2 regions of the Frankia sp. Mgl5 genome follow, and region 1 is predicted to be linked to the other one. Evidence: riboswitches for the same ligand, from Rfam matches in the RefSeq annotation. Region 1 holds a riboswitch; the other holds the start of a gene.
The links. A riboswitch is a leader RNA that binds a small molecule or an ion and turns the genes downstream of it on or off. The one in region 1 is predicted to bind S-adenosylmethionine.
Positions count from the first base shown of each region.

Region 2: it holds a riboswitch for S-adenosylmethionine, as region 1 does, so the genes downstream of both, MXD62_RS14275 (aminotransferase class V-fold PLP-dependent enzyme) here and thrC (threonine synthase) in region 1, are expected to answer to the same signal.

Region 1 covers NZ_JALKFY010000675.1:98-4,507, forward strand. Annotated here, with positions in the region: partial or broken gene MXD62_RS22755 (TCP-1/cpn60 chaperonin family protein) at 1-453, opposite strand, end outside; gene thrC (threonine synthase) at 1,167-2,444, opposite strand; SAM riboswitch class I at 2,452-2,571, opposite strand; gene MXD62_RS22765 (HAD hydrolase family protein) at 2,774-3,574, shown strand; gene MXD62_RS22770 (trehalose-6-phosphate synthase) at 3,693-4,410, shown strand, end outside.
Region 2 covers NZ_JALKFY010000613.1:54,037-58,446, forward strand. Annotated here, with positions in the region: gene MXD62_RS14270 (ATP-dependent RecD-like DNA helicase) at 1-1,955, shown strand, start outside; SAM riboswitch class IV at 2,104-2,217, shown strand; gene MXD62_RS14275 (aminotransferase class V-fold PLP-dependent enzyme) at 2,254-3,852, shown strand; gene MXD62_RS40695 (helix-turn-helix transcriptional regulator) at 3,977-4,410, shown strand, end outside.

The sequences.
Region 1 (4,410 bases):
GGCGGAGATGGAGGCGGTGGAGGCGATCTGCTCCTTGGTCTCCACGTCCTTGGCGACGCTGGAGAGCTCCTCGGAGACACGCTCGACGGCGGCCTCGATGCCCTTCTTCAGGCCCATCGGGTTCGCACCGGCGGCGACGTTGCGCAGGCCCTCGCGCACCAGAGCCTGGGCGAGGATCGTGGCGGTGGTGGTGCCGTCACCCGCGACGTCGTTGGTCTTCTTCGCGACTTCCTTGACGAGCTCCGCGCCGATCTTCTCGTACGGGTCCTCGAGCTCGATCTCCTTGGCGATGCTGACGCCGTCGTTGGTGATCGTGGGGACGCCCCACTTCTTCTCCAGCACGACGTTGCGACCCTTGGGGCCGAGCGTGACCTTGACCGCGTCGGCCAGCTGGTTCATGCCGCGCTCCAGGCCGCGCCGTGCCTCCTCGTCGAAGGCAATGATCTTCGGCATGGTGTCTGGGTCCTCCCAGGGGGATGGCAGTTCGATGGCCTGGCCACAACGACGCCCGCGACGGACGGCTCCGACCCGGCCCCCGTGCGAACGGAAGGATGACCAGGAAGCCTCGTCGTTTCAGCCCTTGGCACTCCCATGGGGAGAGTGCCAACTCCTGTTTAGCACTCGGTATGGGTGAGTGCAAGCTCGCCCCCCGTGTCCCACCGGCGTGGCGGCGGGCCCCGAAGGCCTTCCCGCCTGCGGTGACGCTGGCAGGAAATCGGCGTGACCCCAGGCGGAACCGGTGCCGAACAGCCCCATCCGGACCACCCGCCGGACCACCCGCGTACAACCCCCACCCTGCTACGCGCACAACGCCCCCGACCCCACCCGCCAGCCGGACCAGGTTCGTCCCACCCCGCTCCGTTCCTCCCGGACGACTCGGGACTCCTCCCCGGACGACTCGGGACGGCCCACCGTCCGGCTACGGCCCAGTTCGTCTCCGGCCCCGGGCGGCCCACCACTGCTCTCGGCCCAGAACGGTGCCCAACTCCGGCCTCGGGCCCACCGGCCTCGGGCCCACCGGACCGGCTGCCTGGCCCGCGCAGATGTGTGGCGGGTGAGTGAGTCCATGGACTCACTCACCCGCCACGGTTTTCTCGAGTGCCCGAATGGTGGAGATTGGCCGGGGCCGGGGCCGGGGCCGACGCTTCGTCGGGGAGAGCGGGAGGCTAGTCGTCGCCGAGGCCGGCGGCCTCGAACGCGGAGAGCGAAGGCGGGATCGTGGCGGTGGGGCCACCTGTGGAGACCAGCGGGTCGAGGGTCTTCAGCCCGTCGCCGGTGTTGTAGATCACCGTCTCGACGTCCGGGTCGAGGAGGCCCTCGTTCAGTAGGCGGCGCAGGCAGGCGACGGTGACGCCGCCGGCGGTCTCCCCGAAGATCCCCTCGGTGCGGGCCAGGAGGCGGATGCCGTCCACGATCTCGTCGTCGGTGACGTCGGTGATGGCGCCGCCGGTGCGGCGGGCGACGTCGAGGGCGTAGGGGCCGTCCGCCGGATTGCCGATCGAGAGGGACTTGGCGATCGTCGACGGCTTCACCGGGGCGACCGTGTCGGCGCCGCGGGCGTAGGCGGCGGCGACGGGGTTGCAGCCGGCGGCCTGGGCGCCGAAGACCTTGTACGGGGTTGGCTCGACGAGCCCGAGGCGGCCGAGCTCGCCGAACGCCTTGTCGACCTTGGTCAGCAGGGAGCCGGAGGCGATCGGCACCACGACCTGGCCGGGGATGCGCCAGCCGAGCTGCTCGGCGACCTCGTAGCCGAGGGTCTTCGAGCCCTCCGCGTAGAACGGCCGGACGTTGACGTTGACGAACGCCCACTCGTACTCGCCGGCCAGCTCGCTGCACAGCCGGTTGACGTCGTCGTAGTTGCCCTTGATCGCGACGAGGGTGCCGCCGTACACGGCCGTCGACACGGTCTTGCCGGCTTCCAGGTCGTGCGGGACGAGCACGACCGAGCGCAGGCCGGCGGACGCGGCGTGGGCGGCGACGGACTGGGCGAGGTTCCCGGTGGACGCGCAGGCGACGGTGTGGAAGCCGAGCTCGCGGGCGGCGGTGAGGGCCACCGAGACGACCCGGTCCTTGAACGAGTGGGTCGGGTTCGCGCTGTCGTCCTTGACCCACAGGGTGCGCATGCCGAGCTCGGCGGCGAGGCGCTGGGCGGGTCGCAGCGGGGTCCAGCCGGCGTCGAGCGAGACGCGCCGTTCGGCGACGTGCCCGGCGGGCAGCAGGCCGACGTACCGCCACAGGTTGGACGGCCCGGCCTCGATCGACGCCCGGGTGACCTTGCGCAGCCGGTCCTCGTCGTAGGCGATCTCGAGCGGCGCGAAACACTCGACGCAGACGTGGGTGGCCGACAGCGGGTAGGTGGCACCGCAGTGACGACAGGACAGCGAGACGGCGGGGTTGGCGGCGTCCGGGCTCGGGAGAGTGGCGCGCTCGGGCGCGAGAGTCATGCGGAACTCCTCATCTTTCCCGGGAGCCGGCTGCGTCCCGGGTCGGAATTAGCACCTGCCGCGCATGGATGCGACGGTGGTTGCCGGGGCTTCGCTGGGCCGTTCCCTCTGCCCCTCTGGATGAGCCAGATGAAGTTGTCTGTCCGTACTGTAGACCGCGTGCGGACAGGCGTGCACCGGAGTTCCAGCGGTTTGCCGTGTGCCACAGGTGCTTCGATGACACGTCCTGAGGTGGGCTGCGGTCGGGTCGAGGGGCCGTGTGCCCGCGTCACCTGGGCCGCTTGCCGCCGGCCGCGATCTCGCCGGACCGACACCAGGGAGCCCGAAGCGTGAGCGTTCGTGTGGTCTACACCGATCTCGACGGAACGATGGTCGGCCCGCGGGGCTGCTTCTTCCGGGCCGAGGGCGGCGACACCACCCTTGACCCCGCCCGCGCACTCGTCGACCTGCACGACGCGGACATCGCGCTGGTGCTGGTCTCCGGGCGGACGAGGCCGCAGCTCGTGGAGGCCGCCGGGATCTTCGGCGCCGACGGGTTCATCGGCGAGCTGGGCGCGATCATCGGATGGAACACCGGGCTCGACACCGAGATCCTGCGCGGCGCGATGCCCGACTCGTTCGAGCGGGTGCCGGAGAGTCTGCTCGACGAGCTGATCAAGCTGCACCCCGGCCGCCTGGAGCTGCACACCCCCTGGCACACCGGCCGCGAGGTGGACGTCATGCTGCGTGGCCGGATCGACGTCGCCGAGGTGGACGGCTGGCTGGCCGAGTCCGGTTTCGGCTGGCTGAGCATGCGCGACAACGGGCTCATCTCACCGGCGCACATGCCCGATCTCGGCGTGCACCCGCACGTCTACCACCTGGTGCCGGACGGCGTCAGCAAGGGCGACGCCGTCGCGCACGACCTCAGGCGGCGCGGGGTGGACCCGGCCGAGGCGATCGCCATCGGCGACTCCGCCAGTGATCTCGCGATGGCCCGTTCGGTGGGGCGGATGCACCTGGTGGCCAACGCGGTGCGCCACCCGGACATCGCCGCGCTGCTCCCGGCCTACGACAACGTGGTGGTCGAGGACGGCCCGCTCGGCGCAGGTTGGGCCACCGCGGTGCGCGCCGCGCTCGGCGCCGGCTGACCGCGGGCCCCGTCGCGGCGGCACTGCCGGGCGGCATTCCGGCGGCGCGCACCCGCGGTGCTTGCGGGTGGCGCCCCGACAGGGCACCCGATGGCCTACGCTCCGCTGTGTGCGTCACATGCCGGGCATCGGGGAGTTCACGGCGCCCGGGAGCGAGTACCCGGCCCAGGCCGATCTGCTGATCGCGTCGAACCGGGGTCCGGTGTCGTTCGTCGTCGGCGACGACGGCCTGCTGCATCCCCGGCGCGGCGGCGGCGGTCTGGTCAGCGGCCTGGCCCAGGTCGTCCAGGACACGCCCGAGGACGGCCGGGAGATCGTCTGGGTCTGCGCGGCCCTCAGCGACGCCGACCGGCGGGCCGCCCGCTCCGCTCCGGGCGGCCGCATCGACCGCAGCGGCTACGACACCGGCGGCGCCTCGGTGCGGATGCTGGACCTCGACCGCGTGCTGTTCGACCGCGCCTACAACGCGGTCGCCAACCGGACGCTCTGGTTCGTCCTGCACCTGTTGCACGCGCCGGCGACGGAGCCGAGCTTCGGCGCGTCCTTCCGCAAGGACTGGGCCGCCTACGAGGCGTACAACGCGGCGTTCGCGGACGCGCTGGCCGAGCTGGCGGCGCCGGGGGCGTGCGTGCTTGTCCAGGACTACCACCTGACGCTGGTCCCCGCCCGGCTGCGCCAGATGCGGCCGGACCTGCGGATAGCCCATTTCAGCCATACGCCGTGGTCCCCGCCGGAGTACTTCCGGATGCTGCCCGACGACGTGTCCGCGGCGATCCTGCACGGCATGCTCGGGGCGGACCGGCTCGGCTTCCTCGCCCCGGCGTGGGCGGCGGCCT
Region 2 (4,410 bases), on a different contig from region 1:
ACCTCGGATCAGGCCTGGTCAAGGGGATCGGGCCCCGGTTCGCCGAGCGCATCGTCGAGCACTTCGGCGTCGACGCGCTGGACGTCATCGAGACCGAGCCGGCGCGGCTCATCGAGGTTCCGGGTCTCGGCCCCAAGCGGACGAAGGCGATCGCCGCGGCCTGGGAGGAACAGAAGGCCATCAAGGAGGTCATGGTCTTCCTGCAGGGCGTGGGCGTCTCGACCTCGCTGGCGATCAAGATCTACAAGCAGTACGGGGACGCCTCGATCGGGGTGGTGCGCACCGAGCCCTACCGGCTGGCCGCCGACGTGTGGGGCATCGGGTTCCGCACCGCGGACACCATCGCGCAGGCGGTCGGCATCCCGCACGACAGCCCGCAGCGGATCAAGGCCGGGCTCGCGTTCACCCTCTCCGAGGCCACCGACAGCGGCCACTGCTTCCTGCCCGAGACCCGGCTGATCGCCGACGCCGTGCGCATCCTCGGCGTCGACACCGGCGCGGTGATCGAGGGGCTCGGCGAGCTGATCACCGAGGAGGGGGTGGTGCGCGAGGACGTCCCCGGCGAGGACCCGGAGCAGCCGGTCGCCGCGGTGTACCTCGTCCCGTTCCACCGCGCCGAGATCTCCGTCGCCGGGCAGCTGCTGCGCCTGCTGCGGGCCGACGAGGACCGCCTCGCCGCGTTCGCCGCCGTCGACTGGGAGAAGGCGCTCGGCTGGCTGCACACCCGCACCGGGGTCGAGCTGGCGGCGGCGCAGCGCGAGGCGGTCACCCTCGCTCTCACCTCCCGGGTGGCGGTGCTGACCGGCGGGCCCGGCTGCGGGAAGAGTTTCACGGTGCGCTCGGTCGTCGAGCTGGCCCGCGCCCGGCGGGCGAAGGTCGTCCTCACCGCCCCGACCGGACGGGCCGCCAAGCGGCTCGCCGAGTTGACCGGCCACGAGGCGTCGACGGTGCACCGGCTGCTCGAGCTGCGTCCCGGCGGCGACGCCGCCTACGACCGGGACCGCCCGCTCGACGCCGACCTCGTCGTGGTGGACGAGGCGTCCATGGTCGACCTGCTGCTGATGAACAAGCTGGTCAAGGCCGTCCCCCCGGGCGGGCACCTGCTGCTGGTCGGCGACGTCGACCAGCTTCCCTCCGTCGGTGCCGGGCAGGTGCTGCGCGACCTGCTCGCCACCGGCACGCCGATCCCGCACGTGCGGCTGACCCAGGTGTTCCGCCAGGCCAGCGAGTCGGGCGTGGTGACCAACGCGCACCGCATCAACCGCGGGGACCATCCGCTGGTGCGCGGCCTGGACGACTTCTTCCTCTTCGTCGCAGAGGAGGCCGAGGACGCCGCCCGGATCACCGCGGAGGTGGTGGCGCGGCGGATCCCGGCCAGGTTCGGTCTCGACCCGCGGCGCGACATCCAGGTGCTCGCGCCGATGCACCGCGGCCCGGCCGGCGCCGGGGCGCTCAACATCGCGCTGCAGGAGGCACTCACGCCGAGCCTGCCGGACCGCCCCGAGCGCCGCTTCGGCGGCCGGGTGTTCCGGGTCGGCGACAAGGTCACCCAGGTGCGCAACAACTACGACAAGGGCGCGAACGGGGTGTTCAACGGGACGCTCGGGGTGGTCACCGCGCTCGACAACGACAACCAGACCCTGACCGTCCGCACCGACGAGGACGAGGACGTCGACTACGAGTTCACCGAGCTCGACGAGCTGACCCACGCCTACGCGGTGACGATCCACCGTTCGCAGGGCAGCGAGTACCCGGCCGTGGTCATCCCGCTGACGACCAGCGCATGGATGATGCTGCAGCGCAACCTGCTGTACACGGCGGTGACGCGGGCGAAGAAGCTGGTGGTCCTGGTCGGCTCGCGCCGGGCCATCGGGCAGGCGGTCCGCTCGGCCGGCCACGGGCAGCGCCACACCGCGCTCGCCCACCGCCTGCAGTCCGCCGGGCGCTCCGGATAGTTTCTCGCGGCTCGCGGCTCGCGGCTCGCGGCTCGCGGCTCGCGGTCGAAGCGCGCGATTCGCCGTCCGCTGGATGCTCCGGGTATTTCGGCCCGGTCTCGGTGTCTCTGCGGTGTCCGTCCGGCACAGGCTGCTACAGTTTTCGCCAGGTCCTGAGCGCCAGCGTCAAGCCCCGGCTTGCTGGCCGGCAACCCTCCTCCGCGGTGGGGTGCCCCGGGTGTGACCAGGCCCGCGGCGAACCCGCCGTCGGCAAGTGCGGACCCCCTCTGGGTCCACCGGGGCCCAAGGAGGCTTCGTCGTGTCCTTTTCGTATGCCACCACGTCTCCCGACGTTGATCGGGAAGGGGCCGCCGTCGGCGCGCTGCTCGACGTGGTGGGGGCCGGCATCCCCGTTCCGCTCGCCGACGGACGCGAGGTCCCGTACGCCAATCTCGACCAGGCCGCCAGCGCCCCCTGCCTGCGCGGGGTCGCCGAGCACGTCGAGCGCGTCCTGCCGTACTCGGCGAGCGTGCACCGCGGAACCGGCTACTCCTCCGCGGTCTGCACCGCGCTCTACGAGGGGGCCCGCGACGCCGTGCGCACGTTCGTCGGCGGCCGCCCGGACGACGTCGTGATCTTCACCCGGAACACCACCGACTCGGTGAACCTGCTCGCCCGCTGCCTCCCGCAGCAGCCGCCCGGCCCGGCGCGGACGTCCGACCCGGGCCACGCCGTGCCCGGCGGGGTCGTCGTGTTCGACCTGGAGCATCACGCGAACCTTCTCCCGTGGCGGTCCCGGCCGGGCTGCCGGTGGGTGCCCGCCGCGCCCACCCGCGCCGACACGCTGCGCGCGCTCGCCGCCGCCCTGGACACGGCACCGACCTCGCTCGTCGCGGTGACCGGCGCGTCCAATGTCACCGGCGAGGTGCCGCCGCTCGCCGAGATCGTCCGGCTGGCGCGGGCGGCCGGCGCGCGGGTCTTCGTGGACGGCGCCCAGCTCGTCCCGCACCGTCGGGTCGACATGGCCGCGCTCGGCATCGACTACCTCGCGTTCTCCGGGCACAAGCTGTACGCGCCGTTCGGCGCCGGCGTGCTCGTCGGACGTCCGGACTGGCTGGCGGCGGCCCCGCCCTATCTCGCCGGCGGGGGCGCCGTGCGTGAGGTGACCAGCTCCGCCGTGGCCTGGGCGGACGGCCCGGCCCGGCACGAGGCCGGCAGCCCCAACCTCCTCGGCGCGACGGCGATCGCGGCCGCCTGCCGGCTGCTGGGCGCGCTCGACGCCCGCGACCTGCACCAGCACGAGGACCTGCTGCGCCGCCGCCTGGTGGACGGGCTGCGCGCGATCGAGGGGGTCACCATCCACTCCCTGTGGGCCGACGGAGACGATCCCGCCGCTGGCGGGGCTGCCGGAGACGGGGCTGCCGGAGACGGGGCTGCCGGAGACGGGGCTGCCGGTGGCGCTGCCGCCGGAGGCGAGGGCCCGGACGGGACCCTGGCCACGGGGCCCGTCGGGGTCGTCACCTTCTCGGTCGCCGGGCGCGATCCCGGGTTCGTCGCCGCCGTCCTCTCCGCCGAGCACGGCGTCGGGGTACGCGCCGGACGCTTCTGCGCGCATCCACTGCTGGGGCGGCTCGGAGCCGAGGGCGGCGCGATCCGCGCGAGTGTCGGCATCAGCTCGACGAGTGCCGACGTCGACAGGCTGCTGGCCGGGCTGGCGGAGCTCGTCGGCCGCGGGCCGCGCCAGCAGTACCGCGACCTGGGCGACGGAGGCTGGGCTCCGGCATCGGACGGTCGCGCGCTGCCACCCTGGGTCGCCGAGCACATGGCGGCCGGTCACGTCCGCGGTCGTGTGCCCGCGCCGGGCCACGCGTACGACAGCGCCGGCCTGCCCGCGTACTCCAGCCCCTGCGGGACCTGAACCGGCACGGGCGCGGATGTTCTCGTCATGGTGCGCGGACTCGCGGATGTCCGTCGTCCGGGCCCGGCTGCCCGCGTACGCTTCGCACGGGGCACTGTCGCGCAGGGAGGTGGCGGGCTTGACGATGATCGCCGGAACGGCGGCCGCGGGTGGCGGTGTCGCTCCGACACGGGCTGCCGGCTACCGGCCCGAGAGCGCCGGCCCGCCTGCGGAGCCGGTCGCGCCGCCGCTGCGCAGGCTGATCGGTGGGGTGCTGCGTCGGCTCCGCCAGGCGCAGGGCCGCACGTTGCGGGACGTCGCCGAGGCCGCGCAGGTCTCCATGCCCTACCTCTCGGAGGTGGAACGCGGTCGCAAGGAGGCCTCCTCGGAGGTACTGGCCGCGATCTGCCGGGCGCTCAACATCAGACTGGTCGACCTCCTCGCCGAGGTGATGGCCGAGCTGGTCCGCTACGAGCCGCTGCCGCTGACGACCGCCATCCCCACCGCCTCTCCTGGGGCCCGGGGAGCGACGGCCGCGGCCGACCTGGATGTCGTCGCGGGAACGCCGGCCACGGCGCA